3 regions of the Mesorhizobium sp. CA13 genome follow, and region 3 is predicted to be linked to each of the others. Evidence: predicted binding sites of a transcription regulator. Region 3 holds the regulator's gene; each other region holds the start of a gene.

Region 1 (3,276 bases), on a different contig from region 3:
CCTGAAACGTGCTGGAGGTTCGTTTTATGCGTCGGACGGAAACCCACTTTCCCGGAATTGCCCTCTAAATCGCGATCTTGCCGCCGCCTTGCCTGGTAATGGCGACGACCGCCGGCCGCACCGGCATGTCCGGCTTGAAATCGGGCCAGCGCGTCGACGGATCCTCATAATAGGACGGGCGGCCGAACGCCTCCCAATCCTCGCCGCCGTCGCCCGGATGCTGGACGGCGACGAAGGCGGTCTGATCGTCGGGCGCAAACAGCGGCCCGCACATTTCGGCGCCGATCGGCACGCGGAAGAACAGTTTTGACGTCGCGCGCGCCGGCCCTTCGGTGTCGACCGCCCACAGGCCGTCGGTGCGGCCTGTGGCCTTCGGGCCCTGGCCGTCGGTGGCGACCCACAGGCGCCCGGCCGAATCGACCGCGCAATTGTCGGGCATGCCGAACCAGCCATTGGCCGTGGTGGCGGTGGAGAAGGTGGCGCCGACATCGGCAACCGCCGGATCGCCGCACTTCAGGAGCACTTCCCATTTGCCCTTGGTGCCGGCGAAATCGCCGCCATCCTCCGATATCTCGATGATGTGGCCGAAGGCGTTGTCGGCGCGCGGGTTGGCGGCGTCGACCTGGTCGGCTTGGCGCTTGGAATTGTTGGTCAGCATGACATAGACCTTCCCGTTGACACCATTGGGCTGGATGTCCTCGGGACGGTCCATCTTGGTAGCGCCGAGCAGGTCGGCGGCACGCCGCGTCTCGATCAGCACGTCGGCCTGGCCGGCAAAGCCGTTCTGCGCCGTCAGCGGACCGTGGCCGAAGACGATCGGCAGCCATTCCACGGTACCGTCGGCGGCGAATTTGGCGACATGCAGCGTGCCGTCGTCGAGCAGGTTCATGTTGGCGGCACGGTCGTCCGGATTGAAACGGCCCGCGGTGACGAATTTGTAGACATAGTCGAAGCGCTCGTCATCGCCGAGATAGAAGACGACGCGCCCATCCTTGGCGACGATCGATTCGGCGCCTTCATGCTTGAAGCGGCCCATCGCGGTGCGCTTCCTCGGCGTGGATGCCGGATCGTTGACGTCGACCTCGACGATCCAGCCGAAACGGTTGGGCTCATTCGGCTCCTTGGCGAGGTCGAAGCGGTCGTAATGCGCGCCCCATTCATAGGCCCCTTCCGGAATGCCGAGGCGCTTGTAATTGGCGGCTTCCTTATGGCCTTCCGGCAGTTCGCCGGAGAAATAGCCGTGGATGTTCTCCTCGGCCATGACATAGGTGCCCCAGGGTGTGACGCCGCCGGCGCAGTTGTTGAATGTGCCGATGACCTTGGTGCCGGATGGGTCGGCATTGGTCTTGACACGGTCATGACCGGCGACCGGGCCTGACAGCGCCATTTCGGTGTTGGAGGTGATGCGGCGGTTCAACTTGCCGTCGCGCACCACCTGCCACTTGCCGCCTTCCTTGCGGATCTCGACGATGGTGCCGCCATGTGCCGCCATCTCGACGTCGACCTGCTCCTTCGAGAGCGGTGCGAGTTCGGCCGCTTTCTTGCCGTCCTTCTCGACGATCTTGACGATGCCCGGGAACATCAGATGCGGATTGGTGTATTCGTGGTTGACGACCAGCAGGCCATGCTCGGCGGAGCCATCGATCCCGATATAGCCGACATAGTCGTTGTTGTAGCCGAATTGTCTTGCCTGGGCCTCAGCCGACTGTCTGGCCGGGTCGAACTCCGGCGAATCGGCAAACAGCGGATCGCCCCAGCGCAACAGCACGTCGGCATCGTAGCCCGGCGCGACATGGTGCTTGTCGTCGATACCGGCTTCGAGTTCGTCGAACGAAAAGGCCGAACCCTCGGCGGCACGCGCATCGTCGGCGGCCACGAGCGCCAACGGGCCGACGGTGGCGGCGATGGCCGAGACGGCCAGCGAACCTTTGAGGAAGGCACGGCGGGAGAACCGCTCGGCGATGATTTCGCCCATGGTGCTGTTGTCGGTGGGGTTGGGCGCCGGACCTTCATTTTCCTCAAGCAGGCTGGTGCGGAATCTGGCGTCGGGCGAGCGATGGTCGGTCATGGGTCTGCCTCTGGCTTCCTGGATGGCTGGAGCGTGTCACGCGTTTCGACCCCTTATAGACGATCGGTCACACTTTCGTGACATTCGTGCACCCGCCAGCTTGACCGCGAACCTCGCGCCACATCCGGTTTGAAGCTCGGACTAAGGTCCTAGACCGATCGGGGCGAAGGTCCGGATTGCCGCGGCATCGGTCGTGGGCCACTTACACGAACACGCCATGTCGCCGATGGTCGCGTACCTGCACGAGATGGCCTCTGAATTTGCCGGTCCGATCAAGTGAGGGACTGATGCGCAGCTCGATCATGGCTCATTGTTGCTGGCTGACCCTGAGAGCAGTGCCGGCACTGGCGCTGACCATAGCCCCCTATCACCTCGATTTTCACGGTTCCACCGCAGGCATTGCCGCGTCCGGCGCCCAGGCCGCACCTGGTGGGAACGGCGGCAATGGCGGGAATGGGGGTAACGGAAATGGTGGGGGCGGGAATAGCGGCGGCGGCAACAATGGCAACGCCGGTGGCAACAATGGCAACGCCGGCGGTAACGTGAACAATGGCGGCGGCAACAGTGGCAAGGGGAACGGTGCCAACAGCTCCGGCAAGCATGTGAACGCAACAACCGGCGATCGTGTCGAAATAGACGACAACAAGATCGTGGTGCAGCACCCTAACGGCTTCGGCGAAGAGATCGAGAAGGGTCGCTTCAAAATGACCGACGCGCTGGGACGCACGATCGTCGAGCGCCCTGCGACGGCGGCGGATATAAGCCGCCTCAAGGGGTTGTAGAGCGGGCAATAGGCATCGCCCGCTTTACGTGTCACCTCCGCCGCCCCCCGGCGGAGGTGACCTTGTCGCTCCGGCCCCGTATAGGGGCCGTCTTTTTTTGCCCTGGAGCGTTCCGCTGCACCGCGCTTCAGGTTTTCATTTATGCGTGTCGCTATCCCAAACCAGGGATCCCTTGCGGGCGACCAGGATTAGCTGCCGGCCCGATCCCGCGCTTCGCGCATCAGCAGCGCCGCCTCGGTGCGATTGCGCACGTTGAGCTTGGACAGCACACCGGTCATATGATGCTTGACCGTTTTTTCCTGCAGCGCCAGCCGCAGCGCCACTTCCTTGTTGCTCAGCCCTTCCGCCACCAGCTGCAGGATCTCGGCCTCGCGTCCGGTGAGCTGACGCAGGCGGTCCGTCCTGCCGTTGGCCGGCTGCAGCGAT
Region 2 (3,276 bases), on a different contig from region 3:
GTCGTCGCATCGTCATGGCTCGCAAGCACGATGCCGCGCTCGTGGCAGGCGGCGGCGATGAAGACGCGGTTCGGCCCCGAATTCCGCGCAGATTCGCCCATCCGCTTCTCACAGAATTTCTGGAAATCGTGATCGGTCAGCTTCAGCTTGCGTTGGTAGTAGTAGGCGTAGGTTTCGAGGTTGACGAACTGGCGCTGACCCGGCGCATGGTCCATCAGCGAGGCGAGCTTCACCCGTTCGTCCGTCTCGAAATTGGCGAAGGCCCTGAGGCAATCCGGCGCCGAGACCTCGCAGCGCAGGTGGATGAAATGATCGGCCCGCAATCGATCCATCCGCACGCTGTCCTCGATCGCATCGGCGAGCTTGCGGATGTCGGCGGCGTTGAGATCGGCATCCTCGTCCATGCCGACGCGCAAGGCATCGAGCACGGTGGTGATGCCCGCGGTCGCCACTTGCGCGTCATGGGCAAGCACGGCGGCAATCGGGTTCCACCGCACCTTCGGCCGCGGCGCATAATGGCCTTCGAGATGATCGGTGTGAAGCTCGACCAGCCCCGGAATGATGAAATCGCCAGCCATGTCCTCGCCGGCTCGGACGGCGCCGGCGGATATGTCGGCGATCAGACCGTCACGTATCACGAGCGAACCGTCGATGATCTCGTCGGCAAGAACGATGCGGGCGTTGCTCAGAATGGTCTCGGCGGTCATTTCAGGCAGTCCTTGGTTTTTTCTGGCCTTACGGCTTGTTGCTTCAGGCGGTTTTTCTAGCCGGACGGCGCCCGAGCGCGTGCTGGGAAAGCACCATGAACGGGGCGCCGGGTTCGGGCTCGATGAACAACGTCAACCCGTCCACAGGCACCGGCTGGCGCAGCACCTCGGCGAACAGGCCCTCGATCGCCAGGCGAAGACGAGGGCTTTCCTGTGGCCCGGCCCTGCCGGACAGCGTCATATGGAAGCGGAAGCTCTCGAAGACGTAAGGATAGCCCCATTGGCAGAGATTGCGGAATTCGCCCGGCTTCAGCGAGTCCGGGTTGCGCCGCTCGATCTCGGCCTCCGTCAACGGCGCGCGAAAGCGGTCGAAATCGCGCACCACGTCATCGGCGAAGCGATTGAGCGGAGGCAATGGCGCCTCCGGCACCAGCGCGAAGAAACCGTCGATCTGGCTGACGACGAGACGGGGGATCATCACAACCGGCGTCGCCTCGGCAAAGGCGTCGAGCGCTGTGCGCAACGAGGCTTCGGTTTCGTTGGCCGCTAACCGGAAAGGGGCTTTCAGCGTCGCATGAAAACCATAGCGCCGTGCCGAAGCGGTGTGGAAGGCGACTTCCGCCGCCGACAAATCGCCCACCGCCTCCACCGCTCGCGTCGCGGCGCCGAAAGGGTCACGGCCCAGCCAGTTGGCGGCGATCCGCGCCAATTTTTCGTCCTGCCGGGGGGTGAAGTAGATGGCGTAGCGCATCGAAAATCCTCGTCAGCCCGTTGCCATAGGTGATTTCCATGACGGATTGACGAAGCTTTGAAGGGTTTTCGAAGGCAAATCGACCCCGCCGGTCCTTAGCCGGCGATTTTTCTGATCTGGACCAACAGGTTCAGCCGCAACCGCGGGCCGGTCAGGCCTTCATCAGCCATTCGTGCTCGGGCGCATTGTGGAATTTCCACGTCCGCTTCGGGCCGGCCATGACGTTGAGGTAGTAGAGGTCGTAGCCATGGCAAGCGGCGCAGGGGTGATAGCCCTTGGGCACCAGCACGACATCGCCGTCCTCGATCGCCATCGCCTCGTCCAGATCGCGGGAGCCGTCCTTGTCGGCGTCGGTATAGACCCGCTGGAAGGCAAAGCCCTGCGGCGGGTTGAGGCGGTGGTAGTAGGTCTCCTCGAGATAGGACTCGGCAGGCAGATTGTCCTGGTCGTGCTTGTGCGGCGGATAGCTCGACGTGTGACCGCCGGGCGTGATGACCTCGACCACCAGCAGCGAATCGGCCGGCTTGCCCTCGGGCAGGATATTGGTCACGTAGCGCGTATTGGTGCCCTTGCCGCGCACCTCCTGGCCGAGATCGTCGGGTCCGATCACGCGAACCGGCAGGCCGCCGCCGAGGCCGGGCGCCGAGCACACCGCGAGTTCCAGTCCGGTATCGGCCGTCACCGACCAATCCGATCCCTGCGGCACATAGACAGACCATGGCTTGCCTTCGAAGGGCGACATGCGCTGGCCGAGCAGGCCGAGATCCTTGCCGCCGGCCTTGACCGTGCCCTTGCCGGTGACGAACACCAGGCAGACTTCGCGATCGTCCGTCTTTCCCGATGTACTTTCGCCTGGCCTCAGCCGATGCAGGTCGAAACCGACATAGGTCCAGCCGGCGCTTTTTGGCGTCACATGGGCGACACGGCCATGGCCCTTGTCGGCCTTCACCAGCAGCTTCGACATCCGATTACTCCTTCGGTTCGACCTCGGCGGGCGCCTTGTTCTCGTCGGCCGGCTTATAGAGATAAAAAAACTGCCAGACGCCATAGCCGGCGAAGCCCAGCGCGATCACGCCCCAGAACGGTGTGCCGCTCGCGAACTCGATGATCGACCAGATGACGCAGACCGCGACGACGGCGACACGCCGCCACAATGGCCGGAAGAAGGGGTGCTCGGAATCTTTCATCGCCGCAACCTACAGCAAGCCCGGCCTGGCGAGAACCCGATCAGACATCGGGAAAGCCCTGCGTCTCGACCGTGTAGCCGGCGGCCGTCATCACCCGCATCAGCTCCTTGTGGCCGACCTGCGCCATCTTGAGCGGCGGGTTCTTCTTCGGGTCCTGTTCGGCCTCGACCACGAACCAGCCTTCATAGCCATGGTCGGCGAAACGCTGCACGATGGCGCCGAAATCCAGCGAGCCGTCGCCCGGCACGGTGAAGGCGCCGAGCGCCACCGCATCGAGGAAGGACTGCTTCGTGCGATCGAGCTTCTCGATCACGCCCATGCGCACATCCTTCACATGCACATGGCTGATGCGCTTGTGATGATTGTCGATGGCGCGCAGCACGTCGCCGCCGGCAAAGGCCAGATGGCCGGCATCGAGCAGCAGCGGAATGCCCGTTCCGGAATGGCGCATGAAGGCGTCGAGCTCCGGCTCGGTCTCGACCACCGCCGCCATGTGGTGATGATAGGAAAGCGGCATGCCTTGCTCGGCGCACCATTCGCCGAATTCGGTCAGGCGCCTGGCATAAGCCTTCATCTCGTCGCCCGAGAGTTTCGGCTTGGTGGCGAGCGGCTTCGAGCGGTCGCCCTGGAT
Region 3 (3,276 bases):
CGGGCGGCCAGCAGCAGCGCCTCTGCATCGCCCGCACGGTGGCGGTGAAGCCAGAGGTCATCCTGCTCGACGAACCTGCCTCGGCGCTCGATCCGCTGTCGACCGCCAAGATCGAGGAACTGATCGACGAGCTGCAGGCCGATTATACGATCGTCATCGTCACCCATAACATGCAGCAGGCGGCGCGCGTGTCGAAGCAGACCGCCTTCATGTATCTGGGCGAGCTGGTCGAGTTCGACCGCACCGAGAAGATATTCACGTCGCCCCGCGAGAAGCGCACGCAGGACTATATCACCGGCCGCTTCGGCTGATCCCAGGCATACGAGGACCAAGATCATGGCCGAACATACAGTCGCAGCCTTTGACGAAGATCTCGGACAGATCAGCAGGCTGATCCGCGACATGGGCGATCTCGCCTCATCGATGGTCGGCGGCGCCACCAAGGCGCTCCTGAATTCCGACAATGCGCTCGCCCAGCGCGTCGTCTCCGACGACGCGATCATGGATGCGCGCCAGCGCGAACTCGACGACCGCGCCATCACGCTGATCGCCAAGCGGCAGCCCATGGCGGACGATCTGCGCCATGTCGTCGGCTCGATCCGCATGGCGGGCGATCTCGAACGCATCGGCGATCTCGCCAAGAACATCGCCAAGCGCGTCGGCACCGTCGGCCTGGCCGCCACGCCGCGCGACCTGTCGCACTCCATCGACGCCATGGCGCAGCTGGTGCTGATCCAGGTGCAGGGCGTGATCGAGGAGTATGGCGCCCGTGATGCCTCGGCGCTAGCCAAGCTGCGTGCCGACGATGAACGCATCGACGTCAAATACACATCGGTGTTCCGCGAGCTGCTGACCTACATGATGGAGGATCCGCGCAACATCACCGCCTGCACGCATCTTTTGTTCTGCGCCAAGAACCTCGAGCGCATCGGTGATCACGTGACCAACATTGCCGAAAATGCCTATTATGTGCTGACCGGCACGCAATTGCCCGCCAATCGCCCGAAGCAGGACGAGACGGCGATGTCGGCGCCAGTGGCGTGACGGCAGGGGTGACCAGTCGATGATCGCGCCACGCATCATGGTGGTGGAGGACGAGGAGCCGCTGGGTGTGTTGCTCCGTTACAATCTGGAATCGGAGGGTTACCAGGTCGAGGTGGTGACGCGCGGCGACGAGGCCGAGATCCGCCTACAGGAGAATGTCCCTGACCTTCTTGTGCTCGACTGGATGGTGCCGGTGGTTTCCGGCATCGAGCTCTGCCGCCGTCTCCGGATGCGGCCCGAGACCGAGCGGCTGCCGATCATCATGCTGACGGCGCGCGGCGAAGAGAGCGACCGCGTGCGCGGTCTCTCCACCGGCGCCGACGACTATCTGGTCAAGCCGTTCTCGACGCCGGAATTCATGGCACGCGTCAAGGCGCTGCTGCGCCGGGCCAAGCCGGAAGTGCTGTCCAGCGTGCTCAAGGTCGGCGATATCGTGCTCGATCGTGAATCGCACCGGGTCTACCGCAAGAAGAGCGAGATCCGGCTCGGCCCGACCGAATTCCGCCTGCTTGAATTCATGATGCGCCATCCCGGCCGCGTGTTCTCGCGCAGCCAGCTGCTCGACAATGTCTGGGGCGAAACGATCTATATCGACGAGCGCACCGTCGACGTGCATGTCGGCCGGCTGCGCAAGGCCGTCAACAACGGCCGCATGCCTGACGTGATCCGTACTATCCGTGGCGCGGGGTATGCGATCCGCGAAGACTAGGGATATGTCACGCAACATTCTCGCCCACGCCTGATTTCGCCTGTGCCCCCGGTGCGAAAATTTCCTGGTCGACGAAGGTCAGCGCGCGCATGGCGCAGCCCTCGCGGATCAGCGGCAGTTCGTTCGGCTCGGTGTCGAAGGAAATCGATTTCGAGTGCTGGCCGCCGGCGGTCTGGGCAATGGCTTCGCGCAGAGCCGGCTCGATCAGGTCGAAGGCGGCGGCGCTGACGCCGACCATGGCGACCGGCGCCGGATCGATCAGGGCGAACAGGCTGCCAAGGCCATAGCCCAGCGCCTCGCCGGCCTTGCGGTAGGCTTCGCGCTCCGGCCCGTCCTTTTCGCGCGCCGAGGCCGCCAGCGCACGCATGTCGGCGTCGCTGACGTCGACGGGCTCGGTGTCCTCGCCAAGCTGCCTCGCGTTGCGCCAGATGGCATAGTTCCCGGCATAGGCCTCGACGCAGCCGCGCCGGCCGCAGCGGCAGAGCGCCCCGCCCGGGCGATGGATCATGTGGCCGAACTCGCCTCCGGATGAATGGGTACCGGTGAACAGTTCGCCCTTCAGCACCAGGCCCATGCCGATGCCGTGCGACAACAGGATGGCGATGAAGTCGTCGCGGTAGCGCCGGGGATCGCGCCAGCGCAGCGCCACCGCCATCATGTTGCAATCGTTCTCCATGGTGGCGGGAATGCCGAACTCGGCCTCCAGTATGTCGGCGAAGGCAATATTGGTCTGCGGCGTGATCGGCGACCACAGCATGGCGCGCGCATCCGTGTCGGTGATGCCCTGGATCGCCAGAGCGATACGGGCGATGCTGGCGACGTCGAGGTCGGGATCCTCGAACCGTCGCCTGACGATGGCTACGCATTCGCCGATCAGCGCCTCGCGCGACAGGGTCAGCGTGTCCAGCCGGCGCTGCTCTTCCGATATCACCTGGCCGGCATAGTCGATGACGGCGACGGAGAGGAAATTCAGCGACAGCACCACGGTCATCACCGCAGCGGCTTCAGGGTTGAGGCTGAGGCCGACCTGCGGCCGGCCGCGTTTCAGCGCACCGGCCTCGCTCGGCTTGCTCTGCGCCAGGATGCCTTCGCCGATCAGGTCGGAGGAGATCGCCGATATGGTGGAATGGCTGAGCCCGGTGGTCGCGGCAATCTCGGTGCGCGAGGGCTGCCCGGCACGGCGCACGGCCGCGATCACCATCGCCCGATTGCGTCGGCGCAGATCGTCGTGGCGGATTCCGACCGACATGTTTCTCGCATCCTCCCGGTCGCCGTCTTCTCTCCCCAGGCCCAGCGACCGCCAAATACTGGCAGAACCGGCCCTGGCTGTCATTATTTATTCCGGAGCTCGAAAAAAATTCACGAGGACATCAAAATACATCAGAATCGACGTTGACAGCGTTCCGACGATGGACCAGTGTTTTTTCGAGGCTCGAAAAAATAGAGCCTTTGTGCCGGCCTTCGGGCCTGTTTGGTCGCGCCATACGCGGCGCAGGGAGGATAAGATGAAGAGATTCACAGCC

The links. Region 3 encodes PhoB, which activates phosphate uptake and scavenging genes when phosphate is short. Its sites were predicted from a motif close to TGTCATNNANCTGTCAT; they were not measured.
Region 1: a site for PhoB is predicted at 2,135-2,151, ahead of LB566_RS17725 (PhoX family protein). Genes of this name have one in related genera too.
Region 2: a site for PhoB is predicted at 1,497-1,513, ahead of LB566_RS20355 (DUF1045 domain-containing protein). Genes of this name have one in related genera too.

The regions. Positions count from the first base shown of each region.
Region 1 is NZ_JAIUHS010000007.1:86,363-89,638, forward strand. It holds gene LB566_RS17720 (flavin-containing monooxygenase) at 1-5, shown strand, start outside; gene LB566_RS17725 (PhoX family protein) at 65-2,068, opposite strand; gene LB566_RS17730 (hypothetical protein) at 2,356-2,850, shown strand; gene LB566_RS17735 (response regulator) at 3,039-3,276, opposite strand, start outside.
Region 2 is NZ_JAIUHS010000009.1:88,613-91,888, reverse strand. It holds gene LB566_RS20360 (alpha-D-ribose 1-methylphosphonate 5-triphosphate diphosphatase) at 1-707, opposite strand, end outside; gene LB566_RS20355 (DUF1045 domain-containing protein) at 751-1,458, opposite strand; gene iolB (5-deoxy-glucuronate isomerase) at 1,610-2,422, opposite strand; gene LB566_RS20345 (DUF3329 domain-containing protein) at 2,427-2,645, opposite strand; gene iolE (myo-inosose-2 dehydratase) at 2,686-3,276, opposite strand, start outside.
Region 3 is NZ_JAIUHS010000017.1:41,182-44,457, reverse strand. It holds gene pstB (phosphate ABC transporter ATP-binding protein PstB) at 1-311, shown strand, start outside; gene phoU (phosphate signaling complex protein PhoU) at 337-1,044, shown strand; gene phoB (phosphate regulon transcriptional regulator PhoB) at 1,064-1,753, shown strand; gene LB566_RS27695 (ROK family protein) at 1,761-3,002, opposite strand; gene xylF (D-xylose ABC transporter substrate-binding protein) at 3,259-3,276, shown strand, end outside.